3 regions of the Streptomyces sp. NPDC058877 genome follow, and region 3 is predicted to be linked to each of the others. Evidence: riboswitches for the same ligand, from Rfam matches in the RefSeq annotation. Region 3 holds a riboswitch; each other region holds the start of a gene.
The links. Region 3 has a riboswitch for cobalamin ahead of ACFW2Y_RS13890 (energy-coupling factor ABC transporter permease). Riboswitches for the same ligand answer to the same signal wherever they lie in the genome.
Positions count from the first base shown of each region.

Region 1: another riboswitch for cobalamin. It lies ahead of ACFW2Y_RS08800 (acyl-CoA thioesterase); the one in region 3 lies ahead of ACFW2Y_RS13890 (energy-coupling factor ABC transporter permease).
Region 2: another riboswitch for cobalamin. It lies ahead of metE (5-methyltetrahydropteroyltriglutamate--homocysteine S-methyltransferase); the one in region 3 lies ahead of ACFW2Y_RS13890 (energy-coupling factor ABC transporter permease).

Region 1 covers NZ_JBHYMF010000025.1:18,228-23,430, forward strand. Annotated here, with positions in the region: gene ACFW2Y_RS08775 (SMP-30/gluconolactonase/LRE family protein) at 1-566, opposite strand, end outside; gene ACFW2Y_RS08780 (Lrp/AsnC family transcriptional regulator) at 674-1,126, shown strand; gene ACFW2Y_RS08785 (VOC family protein) at 1,389-1,757, shown strand; gene ACFW2Y_RS08790 (hypothetical protein) at 1,835-2,080, opposite strand; gene ACFW2Y_RS08795 (RidA family protein) at 2,133-2,552, opposite strand; partial or broken gene ACFW2Y_RS08800 (acyl-CoA thioesterase) at 2,835-3,245, opposite strand; cobalamin riboswitch at 3,296-3,514, opposite strand; gene ACFW2Y_RS08805 (hypothetical protein) at 3,477-3,872, opposite strand; one part of gene ACFW2Y_RS08810 (IS5 family transposase) at 3,906-4,360, opposite strand; one part of gene ACFW2Y_RS08810 (IS5 family transposase) at 4,360-4,702, opposite strand; gene ACFW2Y_RS08815 (VOC family protein) at 4,983-5,203, shown strand, end outside.
Region 2 covers NZ_JBHYMF010000006.1:25,265-30,467, reverse strand. Annotated here, with positions in the region: gene ACFW2Y_RS02800 (hypothetical protein) at 496-876, shown strand; cobalamin riboswitch at 929-1,144, shown strand; gene metE (5-methyltetrahydropteroyltriglutamate--homocysteine S-methyltransferase) at 1,309-3,633, shown strand; partial or broken gene ACFW2Y_RS02790 (DUF5701 family protein) at 3,903-4,076, shown strand; gene ACFW2Y_RS02785 (chemotaxis protein) at 4,788-5,203, shown strand, end outside.
Region 3 covers NZ_JBHYMF010000046.1:17,799-23,001, forward strand. Annotated here, with positions in the region: gene ACFW2Y_RS13870 (FAD-dependent oxidoreductase) at 1-666, opposite strand, end outside; gene ACFW2Y_RS13875 (ATP-binding cassette domain-containing protein) at 893-1,753, opposite strand; gene cbiQ (cobalt ECF transporter T component CbiQ) at 1,750-2,499, opposite strand; gene ACFW2Y_RS13885 (energy-coupling factor ABC transporter substrate-binding protein) at 2,506-2,961, opposite strand; gene ACFW2Y_RS13890 (energy-coupling factor ABC transporter permease) at 2,961-3,656, opposite strand; cobalamin riboswitch at 3,685-3,919, opposite strand; gene ACFW2Y_RS13895 (PTS-dependent dihydroxyacetone kinase phosphotransferase subunit DhaM) at 3,981-4,430, opposite strand; gene dhaL (dihydroxyacetone kinase subunit DhaL) at 4,436-5,071, opposite strand; gene dhaK (dihydroxyacetone kinase subunit DhaK) at 5,091-5,203, opposite strand, start outside.

The sequences.
Region 1 (5,203 bases), on a different contig from region 3:
GAGAAGACCAGGCCGTTCGGTGCGCCGAAGCAGTCCGCGACCAGTTGCACGTCACCCGTGGCCGGATCGATCCGGTAGACGTTGTTGGAGCCGATCTCGCTCTCGGCGCGGTATCCCTCGTAATCGCTGGTGATGCCGAAGTCCGGGTCGGAGAACCAGATCGAACCGTCGGACTTCACGGCCGCGTCGTTCGGGCTGTTCAGGCGCTTGCCCTCCCAGCGCTCGGCCAACACGGTGATGGTGCCGTCGTGTTCGGTCCGGGTCACCCGACGATTGCCCTGTTCGCAGGTGATCAGCCGGCCCTCGCGGTCGAGCGTGTTGCCGTTGGTGTGCCCGGCGGAGCGGCGGAAGACGGCGACCGCGCCGGTCTCCTCGTCCCACCGCAGCATCCGGTCGTTGGGGATGTCGCTCCAGACCACCTGACGCCAGGCGGGCAGGTAGATCGGCCCCTCGGCCCAACGACAACCGGTGAACAGGACCTCCAGCGCCTCGTCTCCGTTCATGCACCGCCCGGTACGGAACCGGTCGTCAAGCATCTCGTACAGCCCCGGACGATCACCGCTCATGGAGTCCACTCCTCACACAACTCATCATATGCCGAATATAGATCGGCTCGAAGCGCATGTTGCAAGATGAGATACTGTCATCGCCGGCAAGTTCCGAATGGAGAGTTGTGGATCACGTCGATCGTGCGTTGCTGGCGGAGCTCCAGCAGGACGCCACCCAGCCCTACGCCGCGCTCGGCCGGGCCGTCGGCCTGTCCGCCGGTGCCGCCCATGAGCGCGTACGGAAGCTGCGGGAGCGCGGGGTCATCCGGCGCACCACCGTCGAGGTGGACCCGGCCGCCGTGGGAAGCGCCGTCCTGGCCTACGTGATGGTCGACTCGACGTCCTGGATGGGTGATTCGGCACCGGACTTCGCCGCGCTCCCCGAGGTCCTGGAGGCGCACGTCATCGCCGGCAGCGCCTCGGTTCTGGTGAAGGTCAGGACGGCCACCACCGAGCAACTGCAGGACGTGCTGCGCCGCATCTACGCGATCGACGGGGTCAGCGGAACACAGGCGACGGTGGTCCTGGAGACCTTCTTCGAGCGCCCGTTGTCACCGCTCGCCCCCGATCGGTCCTGACCCCCCTCGCGCCCGCCACCACTCCGTGGGAACGACGAAGTCGGCGGAGCGCGTCACCTTCGACTGTGACGGGGGTCCGGTTCGATGAAGCTCCGCCCTCGCGAAGCGGCCGGTCACCGGGGTACGCCCCCGCTTCGGGGTGCTCGTGCCGGCCGTGGGCGGCAGTCTGCGACACGGACCGTCCGGCGGGGCGGCTTTGTCGATGAGTTCCCCGTCCTCGAACGGTCCATCCAGCGACACGGCCGTTCTCGACAGGAGTGCCATGTCCACCATCCAGCCAGTGATCCTGACTGCCGACCAGGACGTCCTGGTCGGCTTCTACACGGAACTGTTCGGCGCCGAGGAGGTCTTCCGGGTGCCGGCGGACGGTCCGGCGTTCTACCTCGGCCTGCGCATCGGCGACACCGACCTCGGGCTGGTGGCCAAGGAAGCCCCGGAGGCCGGGGCGGCGCCGCGGATCCTGCTCGGCATCGGGGTCGACGACGTCGACGAAACGCTCGCCCGAGTGGAGGCGTTGGGCGGTTCGGTCCGCAGCGGCCCCCATGACATGCCGTGGGGACAGCGCGTCGCCCACATCCAGGACCCTGACGGCAATCCGCTGAACCTCACCCAGCCGATCCCCGATCGGTAATGCCGTTCCGCGGTGCTCGTGTTGATCGTGGGCCGTCTGCGGCAGGGACCAATGGTCTTTGTGGGCCGCGGTGTTCATCAGGACGAGCAGCGTGTGCAGGAGCTCGGCGGCGCGGGCGGGGCAGTGCGGGCCTCGGTGAGGACCCGCCGGTCCTTCGAGTGGACGAAGCCGCTTTCGGCGGGGACGCGTTCGGCGGCCAGGACCCGACCGGCCCCCTTCCCGGCAGGTGAGAGCCTGCGGGCGAAGGGGGCCTTGAAGCCGGTGACGACCACGGGACCGCCCCCGTTGTCGTCACCGGCTCGGCCCCGCTGCCCGAGGTCCACCCGCGTCCGGCTTCTCGAAGGCACCGGCACCCGCCGAGGAGCGGGATCGTGACTACTGTTGCTGCCCCTTCCGCGGTGTCGTGACGTCCTCGGCGCAGGCGAGCGCCTCGACCTCGACGCGCAGCGCGGGCGTGGCCAGCGCCGCCACGGTCATCACGGTCATGCAGGGGCGCAGGTCGCCCAGCCACGCGGCCATCCGTTCGCGCCGCCGCTGCAGGTCTATCTCGCCCGCGAAGTAGAACGTCAACTTGACCAGGTCCTCGTGGCGCATGCCCGCCGCCCGGAGGTTGGCCGTGACGTTCTCCAGCGCGAGTCCGAGCTGCTCGACCGGGTCCTCGGGAAGCTCACCGGCCGGGGTCATGCCGATCTGGCCGGATACCACGAGCCACCGGACCTGACCGGTGATCTCGGCCTGGTGCGAGTAGGCGGCGAGCGGCGCCGCTATCTCCGGGGGGTTTCGGAAGGTGTTCACGGAAGTTCTGCTCCAGTTCGGACGGACGGGCTGCGGTGCGTGCCGAGCGCCTCGGTGCTCGACTCGCCCCGGTCGGTAGTCTCGCGCACGGAGCCGTCCGGCTTCTCGGAGATCCGCACCGGTGCATCCCCGTACCGGCGCGCCAGGACCGCCACCGTGCCCTGCTGCGGTGAGACGCCTCGCACCCCGCGCCCCGTTCCCTGCGGGACGAGGCGCGGGGCGAACGCGTCCGCGACACGAGCACCCCGGTCAGGACAGGCCGGGCAGCGACACTTCGAGAACCGGGACGGGCCGCGGGCTGCCGTCGGCGTCGACGGCGACGAAAGTGAGGAAGGCGGTGGCGACCTCGGTGGCGGGGCCGGAGCTGTTCCACCGTTCGGCGGTGACGCGGACGCCGACGGTCATGGAGGTCCGTCCGGCGCGTTCGAGGCCGGCCTCGACGCTGAGCAGGTCCCCGGCCCGGACCGGGGCGAGGAAGGCCATCCGGTCGACGGACGCGGTGACGGCGGGGCCGTCGGCGTGGCGTCCGGCGGCGGCAGCGGCGGCGTCGTCGATGAGCTTCATCATCACGCCGCCGTGGATGGTGCCGTAGAGGTTGGTGTCGTGCTCGCTCATGATGTGGGCGAGGACGACCCGTGAGTCGTCCGGGGTCTTCGGCGTGCGGGCAGGGCTGGTGACGGTGGGATCGGCCACGTCAACTCTCCTTCGCGAGTCGCGGCAGGGCTGTTCCGCACGCCGCGGGTGCCGACGCACGGGCAGCGGGCAGGTCTTCGGACTCGCGGGCACGCCTCGTCGTACGAGACCCCTACTGGCCGTCGCTTCCCAGGACCGTCGTCCGGTCCCAGTGCGTATGACGGCGGTCGTTCCCGCTCACCGCTGCGGGGCAGTCCCGGATTCCCACCGGGTTCCCTCTTAGGCGTCGTCTCAATTGGTGAGGTGCCGCCGGATGAACGGTGTCGTTCCAAGGACGAGTGCGGCGAAGACGGCCAGTCGTTGAAGGCCGGGCTGCTCGGCGAGGTTGCTGTGCTGGATGCCGTGGACGGCATACCAGTTGGCGGCGAGGTCGGTCGCCATGATGGCGCAGGCAAGGTCAATTCCCCGGCGCTTGCCCCTGATGAGGAGCACGGCGGCGAGCGTGTCGAACAGTGCCAGGGACGACCAGTAGAGGTTGAGCCAGCCCGGTGCCCAGTCGTAGGGGTGCAGGCCGTGGCTGAGGAGGTCGGTGACGTGCGCGAAAGCACCGACGAAGAGCAGGACGGCCGCGATGCCGCAGGCCGATATGACTGCCCAGCGCGGGGTGTGGTGCATCCATCCGATCACGTTGCGGATCGTCCCACCTGCGGGTGTCGCTCGTCAGGCTGTCAGTCTGCGGTAGCAGATGAGGGTGCAGGCGATGGCGGTGAAGGCCAGGAAGTGCTCGGCCTTGCGCTCGTAACGGCGGTGCAGGCGGCGGCAGCCACCCAGCCAGGACATCGTGCGCTCGATCGTCCAGCGATGCCGGCCCAGTCGTGTGGAGGATTCGACGCCTCTGCGGGCGACGCGGTGTCGGATGCCGCGCGAGCGGAGCCATCGGCGCAGGTGGTCGTAGTCGTATCCCTTGTCCGCGTGGAGCTTGGCGGGCCGTCGCCGGCGTGGGCCGCGGCGGGACCGGATCGGAGGAATGCCGCGTACCAGCGGCTCAAGCGCCTGGCTGTCGTGGAGGTTCGCGCCGGAGATCCCGACAGAGATAGGCAGACCGGTCCGCTCAGTGATCGAATGGATCTTCGAGCCTTCCTTGCCCCGGTCCACAGGATTCGGACCTGTCAGCTCCCCCCTTTCAGGGCCCGCATGTTCACCGAGTCGATCGCGCAGCGCGACCAGTCCAGTGCGCCACGAGAGCCCAGTTCGTCGAGGATGATGCGGTGCAGCTTGGCCCAGACCCGGGCGGTACTCCACTCGGTGAAGCGCCGATGTGCGGTCGGCCCCGACGGCCCGAAGGCCGGCGGCAACTGCCGCCAGGTGCAGCCTGTCGTGGCCACGAAGATGATCACGGCCAACACCTCGCGGTCTCCGTACCGCCGCCGGCCGCCGCCCTGCGGTCGTGCCGGAGCGGGCGGGACCACCCGCTGGAAAAGTTCCCACAACTCGTCCGGCACCAAGCGCTCGACCATCACCACACAGCGCAGACTACTCAACCCACCAAATGAGACGACGCCTAACCTGACGCCGGCTACGAGCCTGGCCTGCCCGTGGCTGAGGCGAAGCGCGATAGTCGTCACAGGAGCGGGTTTGTTGTCACCGAGACCGCGGGCGTACGCGTCCCTGCGTGCTGCCCGGCGGGCAGGTTTGCTGCAGGACCGCATCGACGCTTGACCTCAAGCAAACTTGAGCTTCTAGGTTCCTTCCAGGGCCGCGGGAACCGACCGGCGGCGCCTTTCGAGGAGGTTCGCCATGACCGAGCGCACAGTCCACATCGAGATCCCCGACCGCTACCGCTACACCGTGATCCCGCACATCATGGTCGATGACGCCGCTGCTGCGATCGATTTCTACGAGCGGGCGTTCGGCGCCCGTGAGGACTTCAGGATTGACGCTCCGGGCGGCGGGATCCTGCACGCCGAGATCACCATCGGACGGTCGGCACTGATGCTGGGCGACGTCAGCGTGGACGA
Region 2 (5,203 bases), on a different contig from region 3:
GCGACACTCCGCACAGCCCCCTCAACCGGATCCGGCGTCCCGCCTGATTGTAGAGGGAAACCCCCGGTCCATTTCGGATCTTCAGATCAATTCCACCACGTCGGAACTCCATTGGTGCGGGGACTCCCCAGTGAGTCGCGTAGACCAGGGACCCACGATGTGGCGCAGTTCGTGGAGGATGAGGCTCTCGTTCGGGCGCTCAACGGAGCCACTGGTACGAGCGGCTTGGCCAGACGGCCAAGGCAGCAGAACCGTCGCAGATGCAGTCCTGGTGCTGCCCTCAGATCATGCCTGGGTGGTGCGGGGCTCAAGAGCGCAAAAGCGACCAAGACCTGCTCGAGCGGAGACTTCCTCGGCGAGGTACCGGCGCTCAGCCGGCCCGCCGACGACGCGCATGTCGGACGGCCCGTCAGCCAGCGCCCGGTGTCCTGACCTCGTGGGCACCGCAACGAGCGGACGGGTCTGCACCCCAGGTTTCACCGTGTCGACGACACCGTGAACGGCGGAGCCGAAGACCCCGGGCTCACACCCGTGCGCGGTGCCCCGACGTCCGAGGCGTTCGAGGAGCAGGCCGCGGCGTTCGTGGCCGAGGTCGTCGTGGAGAGCAGGAAGAGCGGCCAGCCGGTGGAGCCGTTCGCCGCCACCGGCTTCCTGATCGAGCACGCCGGTCTTCGTCTGACCCACGGCGTCCAGCGCCAGGAGCATCTCCACCGCCCCGGTCTCCGTGAGGCTCTCGGCCGTGCGCCCCCATGCACCGTATGCGCCACGGCACGAACGACGCTGGGCTCCCGCGCGGCCGTACTCGTACCGCAGGGCGTCGTCGATTACGGAGCCACCTCGTTCTTGCGTCCGCATGTTGGAAAACCTCGCCGCTGAGCGATCGCACGTCCTAGGCTGGCACTCGCAGCTGGTTCGCCCCGTCCCGCCCCATGGCCTGAACGGCATGGGGACCCCCATGGCGGTAGGCGTCGTAAGAGGGAACCCGGTGGGAATCCGGGACTGCCCCGCAGCGGTGAGCGGGAACGACCGCCGTCATACGCACTGGGACCGGACAACGGCCCTGGGAAGCGACGGCCAGTAGGTTTCCTCCGCCAGGAGGACGTGCCCGCGAGTCCGAAGACCTGCCCGTTGCCCACGCACGGTCGTATGCCGTGCGCGGACATCCCGGTGACCTCGTGGGCGGGTCGGCGTACACGGCGAGCGGCACATCCGGCGTTTCCCGCCCGGTGGTCCGCACCGCCTGTGGCTCCTTCGCGTCCGTCTCCCGTCTCCGGGATGTTGTGGACACATCTCGCGAAGGAGAGTTCCGTGACAGCCAAACCCGTGGCCACGGCAGCACGAGCCACCGTGTACGGCTATCCCCGCCAGGGTCAGAACCGCGAACTGAAGAAGGCCGTCGAGAGCTACTGGAAGGGCCGTGCCACCGCCGATGCCCTCCGGGAGACGGCGGCCGGCCTCCGCCGCTCCCGCTGGCAGGAGTTGGTCGACGCCGGCATCCACGAAGTGCCGACGGGAGACTTCTCGTACTACGACCACGTCCTGGACACCAGTGTCATGGTCGGCGCCGTGCCCGCACGTCACCGCGCCGCCGTCGGGGGGGATGCGCTCGACGGGTACTTCGCGATGGCCCGTGGCACCCAGGACGTGGCGCCGCTGGAGATGACCAAGTGGTTCGACACCAACTACCACTACTTGGTCCCCGAACTCGGCCCGGACACCGTCTTCGCCTCCGACTCGACCAAGCAGGTCGCCGAGCTGAAGGAAGCCCTCGCCCTCGGTCACACCCCCCGACCGGTCCTGGTCGGCCCCCTCACCTACCTGCTGCTCGCCAAGCCCGCCCCGGGCGTCGTGGCCGACTTCGAACCGCTGAGCCTTCTCGACCGGCTGCTGCCGGTCTACGCCGAAGTACTCGCCGATCTGCGCGCGGCCGGCGCCGAATGGGTCCAGCTGGACGAACCCGCCCTGGTCCAGGACCGCACCCCGGCCGAGCTGAGCGCCGCCGTCCGTGCCTACCGTGATCTGGGCCGTGCCACCGACCGGCCCAAGCTGCTCGTCGCCTCGTACTTCGACCGCTTGGGCGATGCCCTCAAGGCGCTCGCGGCCACCCCGGTGGAGGGCCTCGCCCTGGACTTCACCGACTCCGCCGCCGCGAACCTGGACGACCTCGCCGCGATCGGCGGACTGCCCGGCAAGCGCCTGGTCGCAGGCGTCGTCAACGGCCGCAACGTCTGGATCAACGACCACCAGAAGTCCCTGGCCACCCTGGCCACCCTCCTCGGGCTGGCCGACCGGGTCGACGTCGCCGCGTCCTGCTCCCTGTTGCACGTCCCCCTGGACGCGACCGCGGAGCGCGACATCGAGCCCCAGATCCGACGCTGGCTGGCCTTCGCCCGTCAGAAGAGCACCGAAGTCGCCACCCTCGCCCGCGGCCTCGCCCAAGGCACCGGTGCGATCGCCGCCGAGCTGGCCGCCAACCGCGCCGACCTCGCCTCACGAGCCGGCTCCGCCCTCACCCGTGACCCCGCGGTCCGTGCCCGTACCGCGGCCATCACCGACACGGACGGACGGCGCTCCCAGCCGTACGCCGAGCGCTCCGCGGCACAGCGCGCGCATCTAGGGCTGCCGTTGCTGCCGACCACGACCATCGGCTCCTTCCCGCAGACCGGCGGGCTCCGTGCGAGCCGTGCCGACCTCCGGGCCGGCCGGATCGACACCGCCGGATACGAAGGCCGCATCGAGGACGAGATCCGCGAGGTCATCTCCTTCCAGGAGAAGACCGGCATCGACGTCCTGGTGCACGGCGAGCCCGAACGCAACGACATGGTGCAGTACTTCGCCGAGCAGCTGACCGGCTACATCGCCACCCAGCACGGCTGGGTCCAGTCCTACGGCACCCGTTACGTCCGTCCGCCCGTCCTCGCCGGTGACGTCTCCCGCCCCGAACCGATGACGGTGCGCTGGACGACGTACGCCCAGTCGCAGACCTCCAGGCCGGTCAAGGGCATGCTGACCGGTCCGGTCACGATGCTCGCGTGGTCCTTCGTGCGGGACGACCAACCGCTGGGTGACACCGCCCGGCAAGTGGCGCTGGCCCTGCGCGACGAGGTGAACGACCTGGAGGCGGCCGGAACGCCGGTCATCCAGGTCGACGAGCCGGCGCTCCGCGAGACCCTGCCGCTCCGCGCCGCCGACCACCCCGCCTACCTGGCCTGGGCGACCGAATGCTTCCGGCTGACCACCAGTGGCGTACGACCGGACACCCAGATCCACACGCACATGTGCTACGCGGAATTCGGCGACGTCGTCCGGGCCATCGATGACCTCGACGCCGACGTCATCAGCCTGGAGGCGGCCCGTTCCCACATGCAGGTGGCCGACGAACTGGCCGAGCACGGCTACCCGCGCGAGGCCGGTCCGGGGGTCTGGGACATCCACTCCCCGCGCGTCCCGAGCGTCGACGAGGTCGCCGTGCTCCTGCGCAAGGGCCTGGACGCCATCCCGGCCGAGCGCCTGTGGGTCAACCCCGACTGCGGCCTCAAGACCCGCGGCTGGCCGGAGACCCGCGCCTCCCTGGAAAACCTCGTTGCCGCAGCCCGCACGGTCAGGGAGGAGCTGCCGGCCCACAACGGTTGATGCCCCGAGGTCCGGGCCGAACGCATCGTCGTCCGGCCCGGACGTCCTCGAAGGGTGCCCCCTTCGGGGCGCACGCCGCTTCAGGCGAAGGTGCACGTCCAACGCCGATCACGGGAACGATCGGGTGACGCCCCGCGTTGCCCCAGGGGCTTGCCGCGAACAGCGACCCGGAGGACTCACGTGCCCGAAGCGACGTCCGACACCAGTCCGGAACCACCGCCCCCACCACTCTCACACCGCTCCCGCCGCTCACCGCCCAGGCCAAACGTCTGATCGAGCTGGGCGTGCACGAGCTCGCCGGGATCTCCGCCGCCGAGTTGCGCGCCTTCGCCGAGCGCGCCCATGGGGACACGGGCGACGTCCTGCTCGCCGTCGACCCGAGTCGCGTTCCCACCTCTGCCCTCGCGCCGCTGCTCGACCGTGACGGCAAACCCGGCTTCGTTTCGGATCGAGTCGCGCCTTCCTGCATATCGGGTCAAGCTCGTCTATGTGTCCCCGTTCACATGGAATCGCCCCATGCCGCGATCCTCAGGAAGGGCGCCGGACCGAGGAGGCGGAAGTGGGTGAGTTCATCGCCATCGGATACGACGGCGCCCACGTGACGGACGGAACCTCCAGGACGGTGCGGGAACTCCGAGGGAGCCACGTCGTGCACCTCGACGGCCCGGCGGTCGTCAGGGGTGACGACGGGCGGGCCCACGGGCGACCCCGACGGCCACACCGTGCACTCCAGCGCGGCGACCGGAGCGGTGTGGGACGCGGTCTTCACCATGCCGTTCCTCGTCCCCTGCCCCGGCCTCCCGAGCGGATCTGCGATCGACGGCCCCGTGAACGGGCTCGGCCGGTCCGACCTCGGCGACCGGTTCCGTCGGCAGACGACCGGTTCCGTGAAGCCCGGATCCGGCGCGGCCACGATCGCGGCGGCTGAGGTCACCGACGGCAAGTCGACGGCAGCGGTGCAACCGCACGGCGACACCGGTCTCAAAGCCTCGCCCCGCAGCGAGGACGAGAACGAAGCAGCCGAACGGCCCGTCGGGCCGCACCGGCGCGGCCCGCCCCCACCGAACCGCGCACCGCCCCCCACCACCACACACGGGCGCCCCGCCTCCGTCCCGCACCAGCCATGCCCGCCCTCACCACCAGGAAGGCACCCGATGGATCCCCTGCTCACCTCGGACCAGCTCGCCGAGCTGCGCCGACCCCGGCCCTATCCCGCCCTTTCCTTGCTGATGCCGACCCACCGCCGCGAGCCGGAGAACGCGCAGGACCCCGTGCGTCTGCGCAACCTCGTGGCTCGGGCGGAGAGGGCGCTGGAGAGCGATCCCGACGTGTCGCGCGAGCAGCGCGGTGAGATCGTCGACCGGCTGGGACGAGCCGTCAGCGAGGTCGATCCGGCCCACGCGCAAGACGGCCTGGTGATCTTCGTGGCCCAGGGCGAACACCACGTGTGGTCGCTCGCCCGCTCCGTTCCCGAGCGCGTCGTGCTCGCCGACACCTTCCTCACCCGCAACCTCGTGGCGGCGCAGGCAGCCGAGCACCCGTACTGGGCGCTCGCGGTGGCGGCCGACCG
Region 3 (5,203 bases):
GAGGTCCAGCATGGAGAGGCGGTAGACGAGGATGAAGTCCTCGCCCACGCGCTCGCGGATCCGGCGGACGATCTCCAGCGGGAAGCGGACGCGGTTCTCGTACGAGCCGCCCCAACGGTCGGTCCGCCGGTTGGTCGCGGAGGCGATGAATTCGTTGATGAGGTAGCCCTCGGAACCCATCACCTCGACGCCGTCGTACCCGGCCTCCTTGGCGAGCTCGGCGCAGCGGACGTAGTCCTCGACGGTCTGCTCCACCTCGGCGTCGGTCAGCTCGTTCGGCACGAAGGGGCTGATGGGGGCCTGGATCGGGCTGGGGCCGACGAGGCCGGGGTGGTAGGCGTACCGGCCGAAGTGCAGGATCTGCATGGCGATGCGCCCGCCCTCGGCGTGTACCGCATCGGTGATCAGGCGGTGCTCGGCGACTTCCTCCGACGTGGTCAGCTTGGCCCCGCCGTCCCAGGGGCGGCCGGCCTCGTTGGGGGCGATGCCGCCCGTGACGATGAGGCCCACGCCGCCGCGGGCGCGCTCGGCGTAGAAGGCGGCCATGCGCTCGAAGCCGTGCTCGGTCTCCTCCAGGCCGACGTGCATCGAGCCCATGATCACCCGGTTGGGCAGGGTGGTGAACCCGAGGTCGAGCGGGCTCAGCAGGTGCGGGTACGGGGTCATGGGGCGTCTCCTCGCGCAGGGGTCGTCGACCTCAGTTCTAGGTGACCCGACACGCCTTCTGCAACTAGTTGCAGAAGGATGGAGGAGTGATTTCTACTACTCAGTAGCTCATGGGGCCCACACCGACCGGCACCGGCGGTCCACCCTCAGGAGATGTGCCGCGCCACCCGGACGGTCCGTACGGGGCGGGTGCACGGCCCGGGACGGCCCGCGCGGGGCGGGCGGCTCAGGACCGTCGCGGCACCGGCACCTCCGGCCCGACCCACGCCTCCAGGTCCTCCGGGGTCCTGGGCGCCTCCGCGTCCACGCCCAGCAGGCTGTGGGACCGCAGCAGGCGCGTCACGGCCGTCGCCCACGGCCGGCGCAGCCGGGCCGCGTCCAGCAGGGCGTCGTCCGAGAGGAGCTCGGCGACCGGACCGGTGCGCAGGCCGGCCGGGGAGAGCACCGCCGCCTCGTCCGCCCACCGCAGCGCGAGGTCCACGTCGTGCGTCGCCATCACCACGGTCGTCCCCGCCTCCCGCAGCCGGTGGAGGGTCTCCAGGAGCCTCTCCTGGCCGTGCGGGTCGAGCCCGGCCGTGGGCTCGTCCATGATCAGGACCCGGGGCCGCATCGCCACGGCACCCGCGATCGCGGCGCGCTTCCGCTGCCCGTACGACAACAGGTGCGTCGGCCGGTCCTCCAGGGCCACGATGTCCAGCGCCTCCAGCGCCTCCCGCACCCGCAGCCGCACCTCCTCCTCGGGAAGCCCCAGGTTCATCGGACCGAACGACACGTCCTGGGCGACCGAGGCCGCGAACAACTGGTCGTCCGGATCCTGCACGACCAACTGCACCGTGCTCCGCAGCCGGGTCAGCCCCTTCCGGTCGTACGTCACCCGGGTGCCGTCCAGGAGCAGCGCACCGCCACCGCAGCGCAGCCCCCCGCTCAGCAGCCTCAGCAGTGTCGTCTTGCCGCTGCCGTTCCGCCCGAGGAGCGCGATCGCGCGCCCCTCGGCCACCGCGAAGTCCACCCCGGACAGGACCGCGGGCCCGTCCTCGTAGGCGAATCCCGCCTCCACCAGCTCCACGACGGGGATCGAAGACGTCACGGGAGGAACCTTTCCAGTACGAGGGTGAGGGCGACGAGCCCCGCGAGGAGCGCTCCCGTCGCCGCGAGGAACCGCGGAGCGACGGCCCGGCCCGGCACCAGCACCCGCAGCGTGCCGTCGTAACCGCGGCCGGCGAGCCCCGACTGCAGCCGCTGTGCCCGGTCGAAGGCCCGCACGAACGCGGTCGCGCCGAGCCCTGCGAGGGAGCGCCAGGTCGCGGCCCGGGTGGTGTGCCCGAGCCGTGCCGCCTGGGCCTGTCTGATCTTGGACAGCGAGTCGAGCAGCAGGAAGACGATCCGGTACATCACGAGCGCCACGTCCACCACGGGCGCCGGCACCCCCGCCCTGACCAGCCGGGGCAGCACGTCGGACATCGGCGTGGTGAACGCGAACAGCAGCACTCCGAGCGAGGCTGCGGCGGTCCGCAACAGCAGCTCGCCCGCGTGCACCGGACCGTCGGGGGCGAGGGCCACGAACCCCCGCGCCCCACCGACCTCGAAGAGCAGGGGAACGGCCCCGGTGATACAGAAGCCCAACGGAACGCGGAACGCCCGCCACAACTGGCGACCCGGCACCCCGGCCGGACCGAGCAGGACCGTGAGCGTGGCCGCCGCCACGAGCAGCGCGCCCGGCCACGGTGGCAGACACACCGCACACAGCGTCAGACCGAAACCGAGCAGCGCCTTCTCGGCCGGGTGGCGGTGGCGCCAGCGACTGCTGTGCGCCGCCGCGTCGATCGGCAGCATCGGCGGTTACGCACCCGGTCCGTCGGAGGACGGCGCACCGGTGCCGGACGGGGCGGGTGCCCGGCCGTCCCGGTCTGCGGCCCCGCCGTCCGCCGCCGCGTCGTCCGCCCGTGCGCTCCGCAGGGCGGTGTCCTCGGTCGGGGCGGAGACGCCGGCCCGAGCCTGGGCCTCACCTTGGCGGCGGCCCCGCCGCAGACCGAAGTAGTACGCTAGGACTCCGGCGCCGATCGCCGCCTGGAGCGCGAAGAGCGCCGACTCGATCTCACCGGACGGGGGCTCGTACAGCGGGCTGAACCACGGCTCGTAGTCCGGCTGGAGCTCGGTGATCGCGCTCTCGGCCTCACCGTCGGAACCGGAGAACGGCTCCTCCTTGTGGTCGCCGAGGCCCAGCGCCAGGGGCAGCACCGCGAGCGCGGCGACGACGAGCAGCAGCAGACCGTTGATCTTCGTGTTGCGACTCATCACGAGACCGCCTCCTCCTGCCGCTGCACACGCGTCCTTCCGAGGACGCCGAGCCGGATCAAGTCGCCCTTGCTGGACTGCGTGAGCAGCCGCATCACGAGCACCGTCAACAGGCCCTCGCTGACGGCGAGGGGGATCTGGGTCACGGCGAAGATCCCGCCGAACTTGGCGAGTGCCCCCAGCACACCGCTCCCGGGGTCCGGGAAGGCCAGGGCCAACTGCACGCTGGTGACGCAGTACGTGGAGAGGTCGGCGACGAAGGCGCCGAAGAACACGGCCACCATCAGCGGAGCACCGAACCGCCGCACCAACCGGTACGTCCCGTACCCCGCCCAAGGGCCGACGATCGCCATGGAGAAGGCATTCGCCCCGAGCGTGGTCAGGCCCCCGTGCGCGAGCAACAGGGCCTGGAAGAGCAGGGTGATCGTTCCCAGCACCGCCATGATCGGCGGCCGAAACAGGATCGCACCCAACCCCGTACCGGTCGGATGGGAACAACTCCCGGTCACCGAAGGAAGCTTGAGCGCCGACAGGACGAAGGTGAAGGCGCCCGACGCGCCGAGCAACAGGGTGGAATCAGGATTCGACCGGACTTCGCGGGTCAGCGCGCGAACCCCGTGGACGACGAACGGAGCAGCTGCGACGCCCCAGGCGGCAGCGTGCACGGGGGGTAGGTACCCCTCGGCTATATGCATGGTGGGAAGACCCTCTCCAGCACCTCGTGGATGGACAACGCACCCTGGCCGGTCTCCTGGCTGACGGTCATGCGGCCCGACTCCGCCTTCCCACACCGCAGCGGTCTCCCGCAACGGTCCAGTGGCTTCCCCCGGGACTTCCCCCGGAGGATGGAGCCGGACCTCCCGATCACAGTGGCGAGGGCCGCACCGGTACTGCACCGGTTTCCCGTACACCAAGGCCCTGTGACAGTAGTGTGTTGACCTGCTGGATCACAACACGACCACCACCCGGTGCGGCCCTCCGCTCACTCCGCGCACACGCCTCCGGAGCCCCCCTCGCCCTCACCCCTTGCGGTAGGAGTACGCCTCCGAGGCCGCCGCCGCCACCTCGTCGAGATCCCCGCCGGCGCTCGCCGTGACCAGTGCGGCGACCGCCCCCTCGACGAACGGAGCGTCCACCAGCCTGGACCGCTCCGGCAGTTCGTCACCCTCGGCGAGCAAGGCCTTGACGGTCAGGACCGCGCTGCCCAGATCGACCAGGAGCGCGACTCCGGCCCCCCGGTCCGCGTCCTTCGCCGCCCTGCAGATCAGCTCGGCACTCGTCCCCAGGCCACCGTCCGGAGCCCCGCCGGCCGCCAGCACCGGCGCCGCACTCCCGCCCGCGAGCCCCCGGGCCAACTCGGCCACCGCCGCAGCGACCGCGGCGCTGTGCGACACCAGCACGATGCCGACCGGCGCCGGGGGCGAGGGGAAAGGAGCGGAAGCGGCCGGGGCCTCGGCGCCTCCGGTCACCCGACTCACGTCCCCGCCCCCGTCCCCGCGTACGCGACGTCGGCAAGGGCGGCGAACAGCAGCGCCGAGGAGGTGGCCCCCGGATCCTGGTGCCCGATCGACCGTTCCCCGAGATAACTGGCCCGCCCCTTGCGCGCCCGGAGGGGCACGGTGGCGAGGGCACCCCCCTCCGCCGCGGCCCGTGCCGCCTCGAACGAGCTCCGCAGTCCCACCACGGCCGGTACGAGCGCGTCCAGCATCGTCTTGTCACCTACCCGCGCACCCCCCAGCTGCGCCACCGCGGCCACGCCGGCGTCGAGCGCCTCCGCCAACCGTGCCCGGGTGACCTCCCCGTCCCCTCCCAAGGCCTTTCCGGCGCGCCGCAGCAGCGTCCCGTACAGTGGCCCCGAGGCGCCGCCGACCGTGGAGATGAGCTGCCGTCCGGCGGCGATCAACACGGCACCCGGAGTCGACGGAGGCTCCTTCGCCAGCGCCTCCGTCACGGCGGTGAACCCCCGCTTGAGGTTGACACCGTGGTCGGCGTCCCCGATCGCCGAGTCCAGTTCGGTGAGCCGATCCGCCTCGCGGTCGACGTCATCGGACACCGCTGCCAGCCAACGCACCAGGAAACCGGCGTCCATGGTCCTTGTGGTCTCCGTCATGCTGCTCCCCACTCCCGTCTCACCGGCCCCAGCGCAGCGCCGGCGTCTGCACCGGAGCGTCCCACAGGCGCAGCAGCTCCTCGTCGACCTCGCACAGGGTGACCGAGCAGCCGGCCATGTCGAGCGACGTCA